Regions from separate parts of the Planococcus sp. SSTMD024 genome, predicted to be linked through region 1. Evidence: riboswitches for the same ligand, from Rfam matches in the RefSeq annotation. Region 1 holds a riboswitch; each other region holds the start of a gene.
The links. A riboswitch is a leader RNA that binds a small molecule or an ion and turns the genes downstream of it on or off. The one in region 1 is predicted to bind S-adenosylmethionine.
Positions count from the first base shown of each region.

Region 1 (7,603 bases):
TTGATCGACATATAAAGCGACACGAGGCCGATAAAGACCAGCGACACTTTCGACGCTTTCAGCACTTTGGCATCAAGTTCCTGCTCCGTCAAATTCTTGTTTTTATAGAGAACCGGCACTGCCAGCACTTTGAACAAATCGTTGCCGATGCTGTTGGTGATGCCAAGGTACAGGCTGTCGGTCGTTGACAGGATCGCGGAAATCAAGCCCATGACGAGCAGCGCAACGATGACCACCGGGAAAGCTTCCATGATATACGCCGGAATGGCGCTATCAGCCGACGCGAGCCCCGGCAAGATGATGCGCGCGGCGAGTCCGGCGAACACCGAGAAGATCGATAAGGTGAACAAGGAGACGCCGGCGGATAAAGTGAAGGTTCGCAAGTCTTGTTCTTTTTCGACCGTCAGCACTTTATTCATCAAATGAGGCAATAGCACGAATGAAAACAGCAGCCACTGGATGCTCAAGATCGCGAAACCGCTATAGAACGGCCCGCCAGTCGACAGCGGCGAAACAAGTGCCGGGTCGATCGCGCGAAGTTCCGATTGCAGCGTGCCGAACACATTCCATCCGCCGCCGATCGTCCATAATAATGAGATGAATAACAATAGCGACACGACCGCCATCGTTGCCCCTTGGATGCCGTCGCTGACAATTTGCGCGAACGCGCCGCCGAGGCTCACGTAGACGACGGTGATGACGACGCCGATTGCGATGCCCCATAAATACGGAATGCCGATGACCGTCTCGAACATCGTCGCGAGTCCGACGTTCTGCCCGACAATGTAATAAATATTGAACAGCACCAATAAGGCGACGAGGACGCGCAAGGCTTTGCTGTTGTAGCGGTTGCCGAGCCACTGCGGGATCGTCAGGCTGCCGCCATTTTTCTGCCCGTAGCGCCAGAAAGCTTTCGTGAACAACAACAGCCCGAGCCATGTGACCCCAAAGCAGCCGATCGTATACCACAAAGTCGACAAGCCGTATGTATACGCCCAGCCCGGCACGCCGAGAAACAGGTTGGCACTGGCGTAAGAGGCGCCGAAACTCATGCCAACAACCGCCGGATTGACTTTGCCTTTCGCGATCGCAAAGCCTTTCATCGATCCGCTGTGGGCTTTGCCTTTTTTCCCGAGCCATGTCGTCAAGGCGAAATAGCCGACGAGCATCAAAGCAATCAGCGGCAATAGCCAAGTTGTATCATCCCCCATTCTGTTCGCCTCCTTTTGGTTTCGGTTTTGGATAGAGTTTGTTCCATAAAGTCAGCCCCGCGATCCAAAAGACGGCGACGGCGATCCAGTAAGCTGTCAGCATCCTCATTCCCCCTTCTAGTTGTTAACTGTTTCGTGCAATTGCTTGAACGTTCTGCCCGGATGATTGTCTTTCAAGTGCGCTTGGCCTTTGCCGTAGACTTTCTCACGGTATGTGCCGTCTGCGTATTCTTTCTGCACGAGCCCGCGTTCCTGCAAGACCGGAACGACCAGTTCGACAAAGTCTTCGAAGCTTCCGGGTGCGAGCGTATACGCCAAGTTAAAGCCGTCGACTCCGGTTTCATCTCTCCAGCGCTCCACTTCGTCCGCCACTTGCTCCGGCGTGCCGACTGCGACCGGCCCTCTTCCGCCGATGCCGACAAATGTCGCGAGTTCGCCGATCGTCCATTTTCGATCCGGATCGGCGCGCGTGAACACTTCCACCGCCGATTGCATCGCGTTGCTTTGGATGTATTCGAGCGTATCTTCCGGCTCGTATCCGGAAAAGTCGATGCCGGTCCAGCCGCTGAGCAGCGCGAGTGCGCCTTCGTAGCTGACATGGCTTTTCAAGGTTTCGTATTTCTCTTGCGCTTCTTCTTCGGTCTTGCCGACAATCGCGGTGAAGGTTGTGTACACCAACACATCTTCCGGGTTTCGGCCATTCGCTTTGATGCGTTCACGGAGTGCGTCGACGCCTTTTTTCACCACCGGAATCGTTGGCCCTGCCGTAAACACCGATTCGGCGTGCTTCGAGGCGAACTCACGGCCGCGCGGCGAAGCGCCTGCCTGGAACAATACCGGCGTGCGCTGCGGCGACGGTTCGGATAAATGCGCGCCCGGCACTTTGAAGTATTTGCCTTCGTGGCGGATGTCATGGACTTTCGCCGGGTCGGTATAGACTTTCGATTTTTGATCACGGACGACCGCGCCGTCTTCCCAGCTGCCTTCCCATAACTTGTAGCAGACGTCCAAATACTCGGCCGCGAATTCATAGCGTTCGTCGTGGCTCATTTGGTCATCGAGCCCGATATTCACTGCAGCACTTTTCAAATAGGAAGTGACAACGTTCCAGCCGATGCGCCCTTTTGTCAGATGGTCGAGTGTCGACATGCGCCGTGCGAAGGTGTACGGATGTTCGTGGCTGACAGAAGCCGTGACCCCGAAACTCAAATGCTCCGTCACTGATGACATGAGCGGCACGACCAGTAGCGGATCATTGACCGGCGTCTGCACCGCATTGCGTAATGCGGCATCGCGCGTGCCGCCGTAGACATCGTAGGTTCCGAGCACATCGGCCAAAAACACCGCGTCAAATCTGCCTTTTTCCAATAGTTTCGCAAGTTCGATCCAATATTCGCTGTCCTTATACGTATGCGACCGGTCGTCCTCATGCAGCCACAACCCCGGCGACTGGTGCCCGCCTGCGCACACCATCTCAAAAGCGTTCAAATAAATCCGTTTCTTCGTCATCGTCAAATTCCTCCTTTTGAAATCGCAATTTCCGCAGCCCTCTGTAGAAAATAAAAATAGCCCTCTTTTCTCTGAAAACGAGAAAAGAGGGCTATTTGAATGGTCGGGTCCGCTCTCTTATCTCCCAAGGAATCTCTCCTTGCTGGAAGTAGCACCTTCCTGATTGATATCAGGGGTTGCTGAAGCGTCATCGGGCCAGTCCCTCGGCTTCTCTGGATAAGATTATTAAATTAATCCCTATCTTAATACTAGGAAATAGAGAAGTCAACCGAATATTTAAAATTCTTTTTAGATTTTTTCGATCGTCCGGCTTTCGCCACCGAAAAATGCCGCTTCCCATTCAACCGGGTAGCGGCATTTACGCTTGCTCTTACAGATTCAAACAGCTGGTGTCATTCCAGCCCGTCCAGTTCTTCTGCAGAATGAAAATTATCCGCCAAGACGCTGCTGGCAGGCAGTTCCAGTTTTCAGTCTTTGCGGTAAACGTCTTCTGCACGATGAAACCCGTCCGCAATGAGCGTATCTTGAATATTATCGTCGTTGACGGCAACTGGTTCAAGCAACACAGACGGCACTTCGCTTTTTCCGTTGTTGATGCTGACGGTCGGTCCGATTTCGTTCCCTTCCGCCAATTCGACAGCAAGCGCTGCGACACGTTCGGACAATTGCTGGATCGGTTTATAGACGGTCATCGATTGTGTGCCGTCGACAATCCGCTGCACAGCTGCCAGTTCGGCATCCTGCCCTGCGACCGGGACGGACCCGGCAAGCCCTTGTTGCGCAAGCGCCTCGACCGCCCCGCCGGCGGTCGCGTCATTTGCCGCGATAACCGCATCTATTTGGTTGCCGTTGATGTCGAGCGCCTGCGACATATGCGCAAAAGCTTGTTCCGGCGCCCAATCTTCAGTCCACTCATCATAAATGATGTTGATGTCGCCGCGTTCGATTGCCGGCTGCAGCACATCAAACACGCCTTTTTTCAAAAGATGGGCGTTATTGTCTGTCGGGGCGCCGCCGATGTAGACGTAATTGCCTTCTGGAACCAATTCCAGCATTTTCTCGGCTTGCAGCTCCCCCACCTTTTCATTGTCAAAGGAGACGTATAAATCGATTTCCGCATTTTTCACGAGCCGGTCGTAAGCGATGACTTTGATGCCTGCCCCGTGCGCTTTATGGACAATCGCTGCGGTCGCTTCTGCGTTATGCGGCACGATGACGAGTAAGTCGATGCCTTGTTGGATCATCTCTTCGGCTTGGGCGATCTGCAGCGCGTCGTCCCCATTCGCTGCGGCAATCTCCACTTCCAATCCGCGCGATTCAATCGCTTGTTCGAACAATTCTCGGTCTTTCAGCCAGCGCTCTTCTTTCAAGGTGTCCATTGCAAAGCCGATTTTCAGCGGTTCCTCGTCTTGTGCCTTGTCGTCTTCCTTGAACACACTTTTTTCGGGCAGCTTAGCGTCTTCCTGGCACGCTGCCAGCCAAACGCCCGTACTCATCAGCAACAATCCCCTTAGCAACCGCTTCATGTGCTGATTCCTTGCGTGCGGCCTGAATTCAGCAGGTTCAAACGGTATTCAGTCGGGGACTGCTCGTGCATTTTCTTAAACACTTTGCTGAAATAATTGGGTTCGTGGTAACCGACTTCCAGGGCAATCGTTTTCAAGCTGATTTCCGGGTCGGCGAGCAGTTTCTTGGCTTTTCCCATCCGGCATTCCGTCAAAAAGTCGATGTAATTGATGCCGAGTTTTTCTTTGAACAATTTGCTGATATAGATGGGGCTCAAATCCACTTTCTTCGCCAGCACTTCGAGTGAAATGTCTTCATGGGAATGCTCCATGATGAATTGCTTGATTTTATGGATCTTGTCGAATTCCACACGGCTGAAATGCATGGTGTAATGCTGCTTCAAAGCCTTTATCAAATCCGAGGTTTCTAACATCAATTGGCGATAGTCTTGTGCCGGGATCGCATAATAAGGCGCTTCCGTCTCGATTCCGGATTCCTCCATGATCCGGCTGGAAAGCCATAATAATTCAAGCGAACGCTGCTGGGTTCTGAGGACATTTTCGCCTGTCTGCTCCGATTGCCGGATCAATCCGTTTACGATATCTTCGACCGCTTCCCAATCGCCAGTCCGGACACAATCAGCCATTCTCTTTTCCTGCTGCTTGATGAGCGCGGGGTCATGTGTGCGGATAGGTTCTAAGTCTGCCGAATAAAAACGGTAGCGCGAAGGAACCGCTAAATCCATCATGGCGATCAATGATTTCTGGTAGGAATCCCGCACCTGCTCCAAAGAATCGCACACCGGCCCAATCCCGACAAAGCATTGCTCCCGCTTGCCGGATGCTGCCAAAATCCGATTCGCAAGCGTGATCGCCTGGGAGCGGTATGAATGAGCAGGATCGCGGAAGACGATGAGCGGCAATTGCCAGTCATAACAAGGGCCCGCCCAAATATGAGAAGTTTCGCTGATGTCCCGTTTAATATCGCGGCATAGTTGCTCCACGCCTTTTGGGACGGCGATCGTCATGACGAATTTCTCGTTGGATGGCTCGGTTCCTTTCATGTCTACCAGCAAATCGATGTGCATGTCCTGGACTTGATCGAACAATAATTGCGTAACGATATCCATCTCCACGATGGCCATCGCTTTTTGCAAGGCGCTTTGTTGCTGCTCGCGTTGCGCTGATTGCTGTGCTTTCTTTTTCAAATGACTGAACAACTTCTCCGCGATGGCCACGATTTCTGCCGCTTTGCTTGGTTTCAGCAAATAATCTTTCACGCCCAATTTGATCGCTCGCTGGGCGTAGCCAAAAGTATCGAATGCTGTCATCATGACAAATTCGACTTCCGGGTCGGTCCCGCGAATTTGTTCGATCGCCTCCAAGCCCGTCATGACCGGCATCATGATGTCCATGAAGATAATATCCGGCTGCCAGTCAGCTGCAATTTCCACTGCCTGTTTGCCATTTTTCGCTTGCTTGATCTCTATTTCCTCGAATGACCGCTCCAGGATCGCTTTCATCCCTTCACGTTCCATCGGTTCATCGTCTACGAGCAGGAGCTTAAACATAGCTTTCAACCTCCGTTACTTTCGGCAATTTCAAAACGATTTTCGTTCCACACTGCGGCATGCTTTCGATTTTGATGACATCGTCGCTGCCGTAGAACAGCTGCAGCCTTTTCGCGACATTGGCAAAGCCGATGCCCGTTGCATGCCCTTCTTGTGGGTCGATGCCGCCTGTTAATAGCTGTTCGATTTTATGTTCGTCCATGCCTTGGCCGTTGTCTTCAATTTCCACCCGTATGTGCTGGTCTTCTTCTTTGATGCGGAACCAGATTTCGCCGTCGTCTTCTTTCGGCTCAATCCCATGGATTACGGCATTTTCGATGAGCGGCTGAAGCGTCAGGCTCGGCATTTGATATACCAAGGCCGCTGGATCCAAGTCGATGTGAAAGGTCAACCGGTCGCTGAAACGGGCTTTTTGGATGTCCATATATTGCGTCAACACATGCGCTTCTTCTTCAAGTGTCACGGTATGGTCGAGGCGCTTCAGATTATAGCGCAGCAAACCGGCCACGCTGACCAATAAATCACTGGTGTCTTCGGCGCCGTCCAGATAGGCTTTTTTCGATAAGGTGTTCAAGGTGTTGAACAGGAAATGCGGATTGATCTGGCTTTGGAGATGGCGCATCTGGCTTTGCTGCAGCAGCAATTGGCTCTCCTGCAATTCACTCTCCACTTGGGCTTTTTGCTGAATTTCCATGATCAGTTTATTGATGTTCACGCGCATATGGTCAAAGGTTTTCGCCAAAAAGGAAATTTCGTCATTGGAATTCACGCGGATTGGCTGGTCAAAGCGCCCTTTGGCCAATTCGTTGGCCGCTTTCGTCAATTGATGGACCGGCTTGGTGATGCTTAAGGAAAACAAATAGGTAAACAATAACAACAACACGCTTGTCAGGGATAACAGCAAAATGCCCATCGTGTTCAGTTCCTGTGATTGCCGGATAATGTCCCGGTAAAAGCGTTCGTACGTCCTGAGTTCGGAATTGAAAATCGATAAGGTCATTTCGGAGATATAGACGGACATGCGATTCGCTTCCGTGAATTCGCTCGCCGCGATGTCATTCTCGCCTTGTTCGCTGAAAGCAGCGGAACGTTCCACGGTTTCTATAAAACTTTCGATCATATTGCTGTAATTGGTCAAAGAAAATTCATTGTCCGCATTGCGCAATTCCAACAACGACGCCTGGGCGTCCTGCAGCCTTTTTTGGCTGGACGCGAGCGTCGTTGCTGAGCGGGCTGTCGGATTGGATAGATAGTCGTTCAAATTGGTCACCGTTTGCTGGCTGGAGGCGGTCACTTCGTTCATCTGCAAATAGCGCTGCAAGATGTCATTGTATTGGTCCTGCATTTTCTGGTTGTAAAAGGTCAATGCCAGCCAAATCGCGAACATCATGACGATGACGATTCCCGCGAGCATCCAAATCTTCTTTTGGATTGTATTCACGGCAATTCATCCTTTCCTTCCACAATGCGGATATCGGTCACATATCCTTTGGAATCAAGAGGCACGACTTCATTGCGTAACCACTTCATCATCATTTCGACGCTTTTCTCGCCCATCTCTTCCGGCGATTGTTCGATGATGGCATCGAGCTTGCCTTCCGTTAACAGCGCAGAAGCATCCGAACCGTCATCGAATGAATACAGGTAGAACGGCTCGAGTTCGGTGCGGCTGCTGATTTCCTGCATGACCACACGGGCTTGGCGGATATCGAGCAAGATGAACGCATCGACATTCGGATGCTCGTTCAACGCTTGCTGCGCGGCATCTGCCGCTTCTTCATCCGAAGAACCGCTTTCGATATAAGTG
Region 1 is NZ_JBGGNS010000021.1:346,621-354,223, forward strand. Features, by position in the region: gene AB9R92_RS08700 (sodium:solute symporter family transporter) at 1-1,211, opposite strand, end outside; gene AB9R92_RS08705 (LLM class flavin-dependent oxidoreductase) at 1,329-2,720, opposite strand; SAM riboswitch class I at 2,835-2,943, opposite strand; gene xylF (D-xylose ABC transporter substrate-binding protein) at 3,188-4,216, opposite strand; gene AB9R92_RS08715 (response regulator transcription factor) at 4,243-5,796, opposite strand; gene AB9R92_RS08720 (sensor histidine kinase) at 5,789-7,237, opposite strand; gene AB9R92_RS08725 (sugar ABC transporter substrate-binding protein) at 7,234-7,603, opposite strand, start outside.

Region 2 (7,603 bases), on a different contig from region 1:
GTGCCGCAAGCGGTCAAAAAGCAGCAACCGTTCCTGCTGGCACATCCGGGCAGTTCGGCGAGCAAAGCAATACGCACGCTCGCAGCGGCGTATCTGGAGTTGCCGTCGCCATTCAAGATCGGGCTTCGGGGATTCGTCATGAAATTATTCTTCAAATAAAGGCATAGCAGAATTGGGGTGGACAGCTTGGTAAATCAGAAATTGTCGAATGCAGAACTAGCCCAATGGGGCAACTGGCAGCAGCACAGGGACCAGGATGCCGGCGATTATTTAGTCGCGAAGTATTTGCCTTTGGTGGATTATGTGATTCAACGCTTTCTTATCAGCCTGCCGAAAACCGTCGACAAAGACGAAGTCCGAAGCTACGCCTATGAAGGCTTGCTGGACGCACTCGATAAATTCAAGCCGGAGAAAGACTGGAAATTCGAAACCTACGCCGCCTGGCGCATCAAAGGGGCAATCATTGATGGCCTCCGGAAAAGCGACTGGCTGCCGCGTTCATTGCGGGACAAAGTGAAGAAAATCGAAAAAGCGTACGCTGAACTGGAACAGCAAAAAGGCGAAAGTGCCAGTGACCAGGAAGTGAGCGAATACTTGGGGATGACCCCGGCAGAATTGAACCGCGCCGTCTCGGAAGCTGCCCTATCGGCAATGCTGTCGATGGATGACGAGCAGTCGAACTTGGAAGAGCGCATGCCGCGTGCCAGTATCGGTTCGCCGGAACGCGAGCTGTCTGGGCAGATGACCAAAGAGGCGTTAGCGAAAGCCATTGCCACATTGCCGGAAAAAGAGAAGTTGACGGTTTCGTTATGTTATTTTGAAGAGATGAAGCTGACCGAAATCGCAGAGATTCTCGGGCTCAGCGTTTCCAGGGTGTCGCAGCTGCATTCGAAAGCGATGCTTCGGCTGCACGCAGCGATGTTGTCGGTCCATGAACATTATTAATCGAAGGAAAGCAGGGAGCAGATGGTAGCACTGTTGATAGTGGTCAGCACTTTATTGTTATTGCTGAACGTCAAACTGATGATGTCGAGAAAGCTGATGGTCGAACAGGAATCCGAACGGCTGGAAGCGGCCATGGCGGAATTCATCACAGCCGTCGAACAGGAAAACGATGCCTTATACGATAAATTGATGGACCGGTTGGAGCAGACGGAAGCGAAAATGGCGCAGTGGGAAAAAGCGGAGCATCAAGCAGAAGAGCCGAAAAGCGCGGATTTTTCCGGCGATCAGCCTCCGGTGGAAACAAGCCGGCGCGAGAAAGTCCGTCAGCTGACGAAACAGGGCTTCTCGGCTGCCCATATCGCCAAGCTATTGGAATTTCCGATCGGCGAAGCGGAAGTCGCCGTCCAATTAGAAAAGAAAAGACAGACTCGATAGGTGGGACATGGAGATGCGCATTGATGCAGCAAGGCCGAGGCCTTCAGAACAACCCAATACGGCAATTGCCAAACCGCCAGGCGGCGCATTTGCAGAAGCCATGAAGCAGTCGCGGACTGAGCTGAGGCGGGATGCGCTCACGCCCTTACTCGCGAATGTCGAACTGAGCGGAAAACGGCTCGCGGAACACCGGACTCTGCAGAACTTGGTTGCGTATAAACAATCCATCAAGCAATTTCTCGGGGAATCGCTTCGCCACGGAATCCAGCTGAGCGACCAAGCTGCGTCCGGTTTCGGGGAAGGGGCGCCGCCTCAACAAATCGTGAAGGTCATCGATGAAAAAGTGATTGCGCTTCAGGATCAATTATTGGATAATGAAGTGGAATATATTGGCATACTGGAAACAGTAGGAGAAATAAAGGGCTTGCTGCTCAATCTGTATATGTAACAAGCTTGGGGGAAAGGGAGTAACAATGTGAGCGATAACCGCAGGGAGTTTTTTCGGGTGTCTTTTGTCCGCGCGATCAGCGGCAAGGTAGAGTTATCTGAGAAAGAAGAGGTTCTTGTAGATATTTCCAGCTTGAGTGCCGGAGGGCTTGTTTTTGAAGCCTACCTGGATTTCGCGCTGTATGAACAGGTAATCTGCAGCTTCGAATTGCTAGGTGAACCTTTCCAACTGGAAGGAAAAATCATCCGAAAAGTGGCCAAAGAGCATAATTTTGAATATGCAGTGCAATTCAATGCCGGCCAGCGTTCTGTATCAAAACTATTTCAGCAATTGAATACATACCAGATCCGCAAAAGAAAAAGCGTGTTGAATGATTGAAAAGTTTCTTTTTCAATAAATTTTAATCTCCGCGATACCAACAAAATGATAAGAAAAAGCAAAAAAGACATGCTCCTTTAACAGGGGGCATGTCTTTTTCGTTTCTTTTTTAATTGTTGACGGTTTCGTCTTCGTAGACCGGAACCCAACCTTCCGTAGTGACAAAGATGCGCACGGCGACGACTTTGCGGTCTTCAGCGAGCGTGAAATAATGCGTAATGTTTTCAGGCACCGAAATCAAATCGCCCGGAGTCAGGTGGACTTCGAAAAAGCGTTCGTCTTGGCCTTGGATGATGAAGACGCCGTGGCCGCTGACGATGTAGCGCACTTCGTCGTCTGTATGGATATGCTTGCGCTGGAAGTTTTTCAGCAGTTCATCGAGTTTCGGGTTCGAATCGGACAGGGAGATGACGTCTGCTGCTTTGTAGCCGCGACGTGCCGAGATGTCATCGATTTCCGAACGAAACGCTTCAAGGATCTGTTCTTTTTCCTCGTCGCTCAAATCGAATTTCTCGCGCAATGGCTCCGGCAATTTATGGATATCCCAATGCTCGTAGACGACTTCCTGGCTTTCGAGAAATGCGGCAACCTCTTGTTGGGATTCGATTGTTTCGTCTGTTCCTTGAATTTTAATGATGGCCATGATGGATCTTCCTCTCTTGTTTTAGGATTGGAATTGGCGGAGCGCCAATTGGTATTGGAATAAAAATTCGCTCGCTTCGAGCAGTTTTTTCGCTTCAAAAGCATCTTTCCCCCACACGGTGATGCCGTGGTTGCGGATGAGTACGGCGCCTTTATCGGCGGTGACGAAGCTTCTGAACTCATCTGCGAGCTTTGGAATGTCGGCATGGTTTGGGATGATCGGAATCGACAGCTTGGCGTCTTGTTCCCATAAGCCGAACGCTTTGATCAGTTCCTGTCCTTGAAATTCAATAACCCCCTCATCTCCATAGAGCTCGGAGATGACATTGTTCGCGACCGTATGGACGTGCAAACTGCAGCCGGCTGAGGTTTCGGAATAAACGGCCTGGTGCAGCAAGGTTTCGGCTGAAGGCTTGAGCGCGCTATCTTGTGCGGGCTGCCCATTTTTGTCGACGAGCAGAAAGTCTTCCGCTGTTTCTTTGTATTTGTCTTTGCCGCTGGCGGTGACGAGAAATTCGAGCGGCTCATCCGAAACTTTGATCGCCAAATTGCCGCTTGTTCCCATAAACCAGTCGCGCGCAGCAAGCGCCCGTTTCACTTCGGCGAGTTCTTGCCAGCGGGTTTCGAAAGCGCTCATGAAATCACTCCTAGCTTGGCGTCGAGAATATCCGTCACGTCGTGGAAGCTTTCGAAAGTTTCATAGGCAATGCCGAGCTCTTCGCATTTGTCGACCAGGAAATCCCTGGCGATGACGAGATCCGCTTGTTTGGCGGCTTGCAAGTCGGTGATGGAATCGCCGATGACGATGCTCGTCGATTGCTCCGACATGATGCGGCGCATGACGGACGGTTTGCAGCAGCCGCAGCCTTGGCTGTCGCACTGTTCGTCGCAGCCGTGCGGGAAGCGGATATGGATCTTGTCATTCGAAAAGTCCGCTTCGTTGCAATAGATGCCGGCGAATGGACCGTATGGCTCGAGCAATGGGTAGACGAAAAAGTCGATGCCTCCGCTGACGATATAGAGCGGGATGTCATGGCGTTTTGTGTAGGCGACGAAATCGGCGAAGCCTTCGCGGATTTCCGCTTGGTCGAGCGCATAGTTGATGATCTGTTGCTTGGCGGAAGATGGCAGCAAGGCAAACATTTGCTGGACGCCTTCGCGTATGGAAATGCGCTGATCGAGAATTTGATCTTTTATCGGCGACCAACCCGGCGGATCGAACTCTTTCATGATGGCGATCAAATTATCGCGGGAAGTCACCGTCCCGTCGAAGTCGCAAAATATGACCGGCTTGTTCATACGGTTTCCCCCCATAATGCTAACGCTTTTTGTAATTCATCCTGTTGTTTGGCGGCTTCCGTTAAAGCCTGTCCTTGCAGTGCGGCGTCGATCGCTTGGCGGAACGCTTTGCCGCCAGCAGCAGCGCCGTCTGGATGGCCATGGACGCCGCCTCCTGCATTGATGATGCTGTCGGTGCCGTAGTCTTCTAACAATAGCGGCACGAGGGCGGGGTGGATGCCGGCGGATGGCACCGGGAAGCTTTGCTTCAAAGGGCCTTCGCTGACCAGTTCCTGACCGAGCTGCAACGCCGTTTCTTTCTCGAGGGCGACGCTGCCGTATGGGGAGGGGAACAAGCTGAAGTCAGCTCCTGCCAGTCGTGTCAGTTTGCCAAGTGCAAGCGCTGTGGACACGCCGTAAAAATCGGATGACGTATACGCGCCGCTGAACGCAGGATGCGCCATAAGCGGGAGTGCCACTTCTTCGTCTTCTGCCAGTTCCTGCAAGACGTCGAATCCGTAGGCATGGACATTGAACAGCAAAGCGTCCGCCCCGAGTTCACGTGCCCGCCGCGCCTTGTCGCGCAAGCTTGATGTCCGTCCGGATAAATTGACGGCATACAGCGTGCGATGGCCGGTTTCTTCGTACACTTCGTCTAACACATGACGCGCTGCGGTAATGCGCGTGTCAAACGGCGTCAGTGGATTGTCGAATAAAATCTCATCGTCTTTCACCAAGTCGACGCCGCCGAGTGCCTGTTGGCGAAGTTGATCTGATAGATAATCGAGATCGCGGCCGATGACGCCCTTGAAAATACTCATGGCGAGCGGGCGCCCGTTGACACCGAGCGTTTCGCGAATGCCGTCGATCCCAAAACGCGGACCCGGAAACTGGCGGAGCAGTGATTCTTCAAAATCCAAATCGATCAATTTGATCTCGCCGTCGAGCGACAGCTTGCCAAAGACGGTCGTCAGGATGGCGGGCAAATCCGCTGAGAAGTTGGCCGCCGGGTAATGGATTTTCAGGCGTGCTTGGATGACGCCTTGACGTGCGGGGTGGGTGACGTGCGGGAATTCTTCGACCGACACGACGCTCCCTCTATGTTGTTGCAATTGCTGCTGCTCGAGCAATGGCAGATCGGTCCACGAACCGACCGTCAAACCGAGTGCAATGGCTTCTGCTTTTTTTTCGAATGAACCGGCTTTGCCGAATAATTGATATGTCGCGATAACACCGCTCATGAATAACCCTCCTGCTTAGTGGACATAAAAAAACCTCTTCGCAAATAAGAAGAGGTTAATGATTAACGCCTTCTTATTTCCCAGCCAATCGATTGCGTTGGCTGCAAGAATTAGCACCGTGTCCATGATCGGACCGGTTGCCGGGCTTCGTAGGGCTTGTCCCTCCACCTGCTCTGAATAAGAATAGATTATGAAATTGTGGCTGTTGCAAAGTAATTCTGATTATTTCATGACGGGCGGTATCTGTCAACGGAGAAAATCAAAAATGTCTGAAAAATGTCAGTTGACCACTTCAGGGTGCGTTCACCAGAAAAAGAGCATGCCCAACCGGCAGCGGGTATTTAAGAAAAGTGCAGCAAGTAATTGATGAACTAGAAAACCCGAGTATGAAACTCGCCTTTAGCGGAAAGGTTTTCATTTTTTCAAAATATTTTATTGACAATGAATTCTGAATCGTGCTAGCATTCGTTTCAGAACTTCATAAATGTTGCATAGCAAACTCTTATCAAGAGCAGGCAGAGGGAAATGGCCCGATGACGCCCAGCAACCGACCGTAATACCGTTGTGAGACGGGGCGCTTTGGCGCCGGGATTCGATCCCTTAAGGCACGGTGCTAATTCCATCAGAAATGTACATTTCTGAAAGATAAGAGGCATGGATCTCTTATTCTGCGCCTCTTTCTTTCGGGAAAGAGGCTTTTTATTATTCCGCAGAAAAGAGGCAATCAATATGACACTTACAGCACCGTCTACATACAAAGCATTGACTGAACAACAAGCGATTCGGCTGGCACAGAGTTTGGACGTTTTTGCGTCGTCCGCAACACTCCAATGTGAAGAGATCGGCGACGGCAACTTGAATTACGTATTCCGCATCACTGACTCCGCCACTGGGCAAGGGCTCATCATCAAACAAGCCTTGCCGTACGCGAAAGTCGTCGGCGAAAGCTGGCCGCTGACGCTTCACCGGGCGACCATTGAAGCAAATGCCTTGAAGCTGCATGGCAGCCTCGCGAAAGGCCGTGTGCCGGAAGTGTATGCGACGGACGCTGCGCTTGCGTTCACCGTCATGGAAGACTTGTCGCAGTTGACGATTTTGCGCAACGGCTTGATCGACGGCAAGCATTACCCGAAGCTTGCGGAACATATCGGCAGTTATTTAGCGCATACCTTGTTTCACACCTCGGATTTCGGTTTGCATCCGTTCGAGAAAAAGCGGCTTGTGGCTGAGTTTTCCAATCCGGAGCTGTGCAAGATCACCGAAGACCTCATTTTCACCGATCCGTTTTTCGACCACGACACCAATGATTTTGAAGAGCCGCTGCGCGAAGCGGCACAGGCGATTTGGGACAACGAGCCGCTGAAGTTCGAAGTGGCCAAACTAAAGCGCAGCTTTTTGACGGAAGCGGAAGCACTTTTACACGGCGATTTGCATACCGGCAGCATTTTCGTCGACGAAGACGATACGAAGGTCATCGATCCGGAGTTCGCCTTCTACGGACCGATCGGTTTTGATGTCGGGCTATTTCTCGCCAACTTGATCGTCCAGGCGATTACGCGCAGCGGCGAAGAGCACGAGCTGATTGTGCAAGACATCACCCACACATGGCAGGTGTTCGAACAGCAATTTTCAGGTTTATGGGAAAGCGACGGAATCGAGACCTATAAAACGACAGCCGGCTACCGCGAATACGCCATCGAAAAAATCTTCCACGATGCGATCGGCTTTGCCGGATGTGAATTGATCCGCCGGACGATCGGATTGGCACATGTCCGCGACTTGGATGACATCGCTGACGAGTCGACCCGAATCGATCGCAAGCGGCAAACTTTGAAAGCCGGGGAAACATTGATCCAAACACGCCGGGAGTATCAGTCCATCAAGCAACTCGAAACGGCGATCAAGGAGCTGAGTAAATGACCATCCCAATATCGGTCATCTGGAAAGATGAACAACTAACCATTTTGGATCAGCGGCTGCTTCCGCAGACCGTCCACTATGAAACGCTTGAGACTTTGGAACAAGTGCATGAAGCGATTTTTCAATTGAAAGTGCGCGGAGCACCGGCGATCGGCATCGCAGCAGCTTATGGCTTGGCACTTGCGGCAAAACGCCACGACACGGCAGATGTCGGGTTGTTCCGCCATCGTGTAAAAGAAGATGCCGACTATCTCGTCGCTTCCCGCCCGACAGCGGTCAATCTGGCCTGGGCGATCGCACGGTTAGTCAACCGGAT
Region 2 is NZ_JBGGNS010000020.1:71,461-79,063, forward strand. Features, by position in the region: gene AB9R92_RS06150 (MinD/ParA family protein) at 1-159, shown strand, start outside; gene AB9R92_RS06155 (FliA/WhiG family RNA polymerase sigma factor) at 187-945, shown strand; gene AB9R92_RS06160 (DUF6115 domain-containing protein) at 967-1,380, shown strand; gene AB9R92_RS06165 (YaaR family protein) at 1,394-1,828, shown strand; gene AB9R92_RS06170 (PilZ domain-containing protein) at 1,856-2,206, shown strand; gene AB9R92_RS06175 (1,2-dihydroxy-3-keto-5-methylthiopentene dioxygenase) at 2,316-2,849, opposite strand; gene AB9R92_RS06180 (methylthioribulose 1-phosphate dehydratase) at 2,871-3,485, opposite strand; gene AB9R92_RS06185 (2-hydroxy-3-keto-5-methylthiopentenyl-1-phosphate phosphatase) at 3,482-4,147, opposite strand; gene AB9R92_RS06190 (2,3-diketo-5-methylthiopentyl-1-phosphate enolase) at 4,144-5,367, opposite strand; SAM riboswitch class I at 5,438-5,551, opposite strand; SAM riboswitch class I at 5,867-6,019, shown strand; gene mtnK (S-methyl-5-thioribose kinase) at 6,097-7,287, shown strand; gene mtnA (S-methyl-5-thioribose-1-phosphate isomerase) at 7,284-7,603, shown strand, end outside.
Region 2: another riboswitch for S-adenosylmethionine. It lies ahead of mtnK (S-methyl-5-thioribose kinase); the one in region 1 lies ahead of AB9R92_RS08705 (LLM class flavin-dependent oxidoreductase).

Region 3 (7,603 bases), on a different contig from region 1:
ATGCGCGTGACAATAAACGGGCGAATCGCTTCAACTTTTTTCGCATCCAAATTGCCGAACAAGGGAATGAGCACATAGGCTCCGCCGATTGCGATGCACGGGGCGGAAAGTTCGCGCACTTTCTCCAGCAGAGCATCCGACCGTTCTTTTTCCTTGAGCAATTCGTAATCTGTTTCTTTCAAGCGGCCCCTCAAGCGAATTAACTGCGCCATGCTGGCAGCCATTTGTTCATCTTTTGGCACCAACACGAGATTCAGCAAAAAATCGCTGTCCCAGCGGTAGTGGACATCTGCCAAAAAAAAGCCCGCCGCTGTGATGAAATTCAATTCGACAGGTTTTTTGCCGTCGCGTTGTTTCAACAAGCGTTCCGCTTTCGGCCTGCTGCCTTCATCAAGCAATTCAAAAAAGGTTTCCGGTTTGCCGAAGAGCTGTTCGGCCTCCAGGGATTGGTCGACGACCGCAAAGCTATTGTTCAATTGAAAAGCCGGAAGCGGCCATTCAGCCAGTGGAGAGCGTGTCATCGTTCGGCCCCTTTCCCGTGCGGATCCATTCCCTGAGCGCACCGAGTTCCCGAACGACCACCGCTCCTTTTACATGCAAATCCGCAAAGCTCGACAAAGTGACGGCCCTGCCACCAATGAGAACGGCTGGATTTGAGTCCACCTTAGAGAATGCTTCCGCGTAGGTTTTTAACACCGGCAAGCGGTGTGCAAGGGCCCCTGACAGGGCAACAACATCCGGCTGCCAGTCACCAGCCAATTCGAGAGCTGAATCGAGCGGCAAATTCGGCCCCATATAGCGGACATCATAACCTTCATCACGGAACATGGCCGCGACCATCTTGAGCCCGATGTAATGCTCTTCGCCTTCTGGGCCAAAGATCATCGCTTTTTTGCGGCCATCCTTATCTTTATTGCGTAGTTCCGTAGCGGACAAGACAAAATCGCAAACGGCGGTTGCCAAATGCTCTTCTGCCACCGAAATCTCATTTTGTTCCCATAATTCGCCGATGCGGTACATCGCCGGCGTCAAGAGTTCGCCGTAAAGCTGTTCATGTGAATGGCTTTCCAGGAAATCCTGGACGTATTTCAAAGCTTCCTCTTCCTCCCCTTGGAGAAAAAGATCCGAAAGCTGTGTTGACTCGTTCATTTGATCAGCTCCTTTTATGTGGAGGGAGCTCCAATAACCGGACTGCGCGATCGAGGCAGCCCCGCATGAAATCTCCTTGCGTTGTTTCCGTATAGCGCGGCACGATTTCGATAAGCCGCCTGAAATTATCGATGATGAGCGCAGTTTCCACGTTGCGGCTTACGAGCACCGTCTCGAGCCAGATGGCATAATCGAGAAAGGATTGTTCGCTCTGCAGCTCCCAAGCCGTTTCGAGATAATCCAAGTGATGATGATTGTCCTTGACGGTATGTTCATATCCCCTATCGCCGAAACGCTCCCATAAATTCGGGTACGCTTCGTAAATGCCGTCTGCCGTGTCGGTTGCGATTTGCTGTTTCTGCTCCAGGTTCATTCGGCCACCACTTCGTATTGATGGACTTTCGGGACGATTCCCGCGAGTTCCTGGTCTGGGTAGTTCTTCTCCAGGTCATGGATTTCCTTGAACTCCTGGCTCTTGACCCAGTTCATGTATGCCTGTTTGGACTGCCATTCCAGGTGGACGGTCAGTTCGTGGCGCTTTTTCGTGTTCTGGATCAACCGGAATGAAGTGAAGCCTTCCGCCTGGTCCACGCGCCGTGAACGTTTTCGGTATATTTCTATGACGTCTTGCACTTTGTCTACCGGTACACTGACGGTCGATGTGACGATGTACATAATTTCAGAACCCCTTTGCAACTGGCCTTGCGGCGGCCAGGCATGATAAAAGTATACCTCAGCATACCATTTCAGCCTCCGAAATAAAAGTGAGCGCCTTTTCTGGAATCGCAAGAGTATTTTCAATATTCCGCTTGTATTTCTTAAGCGATTGCCGTATGATGGAAAACATCAACCAACCACAACTATATAAAATGATTCTTATCTAGAGAGATGGAGGGATTTGGCCCTGTGAAGTCTCAGCAACCGGACGAGTTTGTCACGGTGCTAATTCCAATAGGCGTAGCCTAGTAGATGAGGAGATGGCATATACAGCAGGGGCTTTCTTCTTATCATAGAAGAACGCCCCTGCTTTTTGATTTTGAAAGGATGAGGATCATGACACAACATAGTTTAGAAACGCGCCTGGTGCAGCTGGGCAATCGCAGCGACGAACGGACCGGGGCGGTCAATCCCCCGATTTACCTTTCTACCGCCTATGAACACGAAGGCCTTGGCAAATCCACGGGCTACGACTATACGCGGACAAAAAATCCGACACGCCAGCTGCTTGAAGAAGGAATCGCAAACTTAGAAGGCGGCGATGCAGGATTTGCGTGCAGCTCCGGCATGGCCGCGATCCAATTGGTCCTCTCTCTGTTCCGCCCGAACGATGAAATTTTGCTTCCTGAGGATATTTACGGGGGCACATACCGATTGCTGGAACAATATGAAGAAAAATACCATATCCGTCCCGTATACGATTCCTTCATCGATCCAAAGACGGTTGAAGCGAAAATCAATGCCAATACGAAAGCGATTTTCATCGAAACGCCGACCAACCCGCTGATGCAGGAGATCGATTTGGAAATATACGCCCAACTGGCGAAGCGCCATAATTTGCTGTTGATTGTCGACAACACCTTCCTGACGCCTTTCTTGCAGCAGCCGCTCGCAATCGGCGCTGATATCGTGCTGCACAGCGCAACCAAATACATCGGCGGCCATAACGATGTACTTGCCGGGCTTGTCGCCGCAAAAGGCAAGACTTTATGCGAAGAGCTTTTCAACGCCCACAACTCGGCTGGCGCTGTGCTGTCGCCGCTCGATTCCTGGCTGTTGATCCGCGGCTTGAAAACTTTGCCGCTTCGCATGCGCCAGCACGAAGCGAATGCCAAGGAACTCGCCCGCTTCCTTGAAACGCAAGAGACCGTGACAGACGTGCTGTATCCGGGAAAAGGCGGCATGCTGTCGTTCCGCCTGCGTGAAGAACAATGGATCGGGGAATTCCTCGAGAGCCTATCGCTCATCACGTTCGCCGAAAGCCTCGGCGGTGTGGAAAGTTTCATCACCTATCCTGCGACGCAGACCCATGCCGATATGCCGGTCGCGGAACGCACGGCGCGCGGCGTCTGTAACCGCCTGCTCCGCTTCTCGGTAGGCGTAGAGCAGGCAGAAGATTTGATTGCTGATTTATCGCAAGCCCTGGCCAAACTGGAAAAGGAGGTCGTTTCCCATGAGTGAACGACGCGAGACGAAATTGATCCATTCCGCAGGCATCGATCCATTAACAGGCGCAGTCAATGTGCCGATTTATTTATCATCGACTTTCCACCAGGAAAGCATCGATTCGTTCGGCCCATTTGATTACAGCCGCTCCGGCAACCCGACGCGCAAATCACTTGAGGAAACGATCGCCAAACTTGAAGGCGGCGCACGGGGCTTGGCCTTTTCTTCCGGCATGGCGGCCATTTCATCGGCATTCATGCTGTTGAAAGCCGGCGACCATGTGCTCGTTTCAGAAGACGTGTACGGCGGCACTTACCGCTTCATCACGGAAGTGCTGGAAAAATTCAAAGTCGATTACACATTCGTCGACATGACCGACCTTGGCGAAGTGGCCGCGGCTTTCCTGCCGAATACGAAAGTGGTTTACATCGAAACCCCTTCCAATCCCGTCATGAAAATCACCGATATCGAAATGGCCGCCAAACTGGCAAAGGCGAATGACGCGATGACGTTTGTCGATAACACGTTCATGACACCGCTTTACCAGAATCCGCTTGAACTCGGCGCGGATATCGTGCTTCACAGCGCGACGAAGTTCCTGTCTGGCCATAGCGATATCACAGCTGGGCTGGCGGTGACAAAAGATGCCGGCCTCGGGGAACAATTGGCCTTCATCCAAAACACATTCGGCTCTGTGCTCGGCGCACAGGACTCTTATACATTGATTCAAGGCATCAAAACGCTCGGCGCCCGCACGAAACAATCCGGCGAGACGACCGCACGCATTGCGGAATATTTGCATAGGCATCCGCTTGTCGAGGAAGTCTATTATCCGGGCTTTTCGTTCCATCCCGGAAACCCAATCCATAGCCGCCAGGCAAGCCATGCAGGCTGTGTGCTGTCGTTCCGCCTGGCGGATAAAGACGCAGCCCGCATTCTTGTGGATACTTTGGAGATCCCGGTATTTGCTGTCAGCCTTGGCGCCGTCGAATCGATCCTGTCCTATCCGGCTACCATGTCCCATGCGGCCATGCCCCCCGCTGAACGTGAAAAACGCGGCATCACCGATGGGCTTCTGCGTTTCTCTGCAGGGCTCGAGCATCCCGATGACTTAATCAACGACTTCAGCCAGGCGCTCGAAAAAATTGCCATCGCCAAAGGACTCAGCGTCGCTGATTGATTGTGCTCATTAAAAAAGACTGTCCCCCTCGTCATCTAACTGACGAAGCCGGACAGTCTTTTTTTTATGCCTTTTCATCCTGCAGCCACGAAACCTAAGAAAGCCTGAATTCCAGGGGGAGGGGAATTCAGGCTTTCTTCTATTTATTATAAGACAATCTGCTGGGCAGGCTCTTTGAGCGATACTTTGGCAACGCCCGTTTCTTCGGCAGCCCTAGCGACTGCTTCAGCGACCGCCTGTGCAACGCGCGGGTCGAACGGCTTCGGTATCACATAATCCTCGTGAAGTTCATGGGTGGCGATCAAGGCGGCAATTGCTTCAACTGCCGCGATTTTCATCGCGTCGTTAATGTCGCTCGCCTGTACATCGAGTGCGCCCCGGAACAATCCAGGGAATGCCAATACGTTATTGACCTGGTTGGCGAAATCGGAACGCCCTGTCCCGATGACCCGGGCACCGGCCGATTTCGCGGCTTGCGGCAAGATTTCAGGATTCGGGTTCGCCATCGCAAAGATGACCGGATCTTCATTCATCGAACGCACCATGCTTTCCGTCAATGCGCCTTCTGCCGACACGCCGACAAAGACGTCGGCACCGGCGATGACATCCGCCAAATGCCCTTGTTCCATCTGGTAATTGCTCATTTCCGCCACTTCCGCCTTGAACGGGTTCATGCCATTCGGGCGGCCATTATAAATCGCGCCTTTCGTGTCGCACATGACAATATGGCCGAACCCGAATTTCGCCAGCAATTTGACAATGGCGATGCCCGCTGCACCAGCGCCGTTGACGACCACTTTCACATCTTCCACTTCCTTTTCAACGAGCTTCAAGGAATTGATGAGGCCGGCCAGCGTGACAATCGCAGTGCCGTGCTGGTCGTCGTGGAATACGGGAATGTTCATTTCCTGTTTCAAACGCTGTTCCACGATGAAGCAAGTCGGGGCGGCAATGTCCTCCAAATTAACGCCGCCAAATCCCGGTTCGAGCAATTTGACGGTCCGGATGATTTCTTCAGCATCCGTCGTATCGAGGCAGACCGGGAATGCATCCACACCGGCAAATTCCTTGAACAATAAAGCCTTCCCTTCCATGACCGGAAGCGCTGCTTGCGGGCCGATATTGCCGAGCCCGAGCACAGCGGTGCCGTCCGTAATGACCGCGACCGTATTGCCTTTCATCGTGTAGTCATGCACTTTGCTTGGATCGGCATGAATTTCACGGCACGGTGCCGCTACGCCAGGAGAATAGGCGAGGCTCAAATCCCTTTCGTTTTCCACAGCCACTTTTGAACGAATCTCCAATTTCCCTTGATGCCTTTTATGCAAGTTCAGCGAATCGTTTTTCAAATCGGTCATTTGCCTCATCTCCCTTTTGATTATAATTGTTTATTATATCGCCTCCTCGCTTAATTGAAAGACTTTTCTTGCAATTCTGATTAATTTCAGACTTTAGGCTGATAGAGAAAGAGTGAAGTCCCATACCTTATTTCCGTAGCCTCGTTGTTGACACCGAATATTTTCCCCGGTAACCCGCGCTGATAATCGCGATATGGTCCACACTAATCCTCAATTTTTTAAAAAATAATTAAACAGCCCCTATACAGCCGAAAAAGCCCGCTGCTTGAGCGGGCTTTCCAGCAAATTCATTTGTTCACTTCCTGGTTTCAGCAAGTTTGATGGATGCGAGTGTGGATGTGATCGCCATCTCATCGGGATCATCGACACTTCCACGGAATTCACGTTTTATTTCACCATAGCCTTCGACGAAATAATTACGATAGACTGAACCATCTTCTTCTTCAATCGTTTCGAGCATGAATACGTTATCGAAATTTTGGTATGGCGTCTCTAAAGTGGCGCCTGTTTCGACAACCGTCGCATCACCGATTTCCTGGCCTTCTTCGATCGGGAATTCCAGATAGGTCGAAATCACCTCCAAGGCTTCCAATTCTTCAAAGCTGGCCGTGTATTCATCGTAGAACTCCCCTTCCTGCTTAACGAGCTCGATGCGGTCATCATGCAAGCGGAAAACTTTAAGAACGACAGTTCCGCCGTTGTCTTCATAAGTTGCGACATGATTCGCTTCCATATAATCGGTTTTCAGCGTAAACTCGGCAAATTCATTGCCATATCCCTCAAATCTAGCAGTAGACCCATCTTCAAGGAAGTAATCATATGGATCGACAGCGGCCTCTTCGCTATCATGGCTATCTCCGCTGGTGGTTTCCGCTGGCGTTTCTTCCGATACCTCTTCTTCAACAGCCTCTTCCTGCACTGCTTCTTCTGCAGGTTCCTCCGTTGCCATTTCTTGCGTTCCACAGCCAGCTACTGCAAGAACAAGTGCCAGCCCTCCCAAACCAAAGCGATAATTCATCAACTCTCCTCCTTTTATAAATAAGTGCTTACCATATTAATTTTACCGAATATTCAGTTATTAATAAACGAAAAAAGGTATTTTTGTTCCAACTCGGTCAAAGATGGAGCGAATTATGGTAAATCGGTTTCAGGTGGATATCGTATTCTTTCCGCACTTCGTTCAAATCATAAATATGTCCCCGAAATTCCGGGTCTTCGAGTTTTTCAATCTGTTCATGCACAAGATCGGCAAAATAGACGCCGACGGCTACGCCTTTTGGATATTTACGTTTCACTTCTGCCACAAAATCGTCTGTCAGCTCTTGATTGAACGCATGATACAAAGCGGCATTCACCACAGTCAAGGAATCTTTCGTCGCATAGGAGACGACATAATAATTGCCATATTCGTCTTTCAGAAGATCGCGTTCGGCTTCTATATTCATTCTCTTCTCCTCCTTTAAACGCTGTTGCTTTTCCATACCCTCAGCAAGCTTAGTGAAAACAGGTTTCAGGGTCCATAAAAAAACCTGCATGCCGTTAAACGGCACGCAGGTTTTTTCCATTCAATACGCCAGTTGCACCAAATCGCCGAATAGCGAAATGAGCAATAAACTGACCGCTCCGACAGAAACAGCTGCAATCAAGCCGATGTAAAACGGCTTCAACCCCATCCCCCGGAATATTTTCAAATTGGTCGATAACCCGACGCCTGCCATGGCAAGGCCGAGCATATACGTCGAACCGAAGGAAC
Region 3 is NZ_JBGGNS010000022.1:1,081,905-1,089,507, reverse strand. Features, by position in the region: gene AB9R92_RS14045 (STAS domain-containing protein) at 1-521, opposite strand, end outside; gene AB9R92_RS14040 (cobalamin B12-binding domain-containing protein) at 499-1,149, opposite strand; gene AB9R92_RS14035 (hypothetical protein) at 1,154-1,522, opposite strand; gene AB9R92_RS14030 (antibiotic biosynthesis monooxygenase family protein) at 1,519-1,824, opposite strand; SAM riboswitch class I at 2,023-2,125, shown strand; gene AB9R92_RS14025 (methionine biosynthesis PLP-dependent protein) at 2,203-3,327, shown strand; gene AB9R92_RS14020 (aminotransferase class I/II-fold pyridoxal phosphate-dependent enzyme) at 3,320-4,492, shown strand; gene ystJ (NADP-dependent malic enzyme) at 4,639-5,850, opposite strand; gene AB9R92_RS14010 (hypothetical protein) at 6,146-6,868, opposite strand; gene AB9R92_RS14005 (hypothetical protein) at 6,966-7,295, opposite strand; gene AB9R92_RS14000 (YeiH family protein) at 7,416-7,603, opposite strand, start outside.
Region 3: another riboswitch for S-adenosylmethionine. It lies ahead of AB9R92_RS14025 (methionine biosynthesis PLP-dependent protein); the one in region 1 lies ahead of AB9R92_RS08705 (LLM class flavin-dependent oxidoreductase).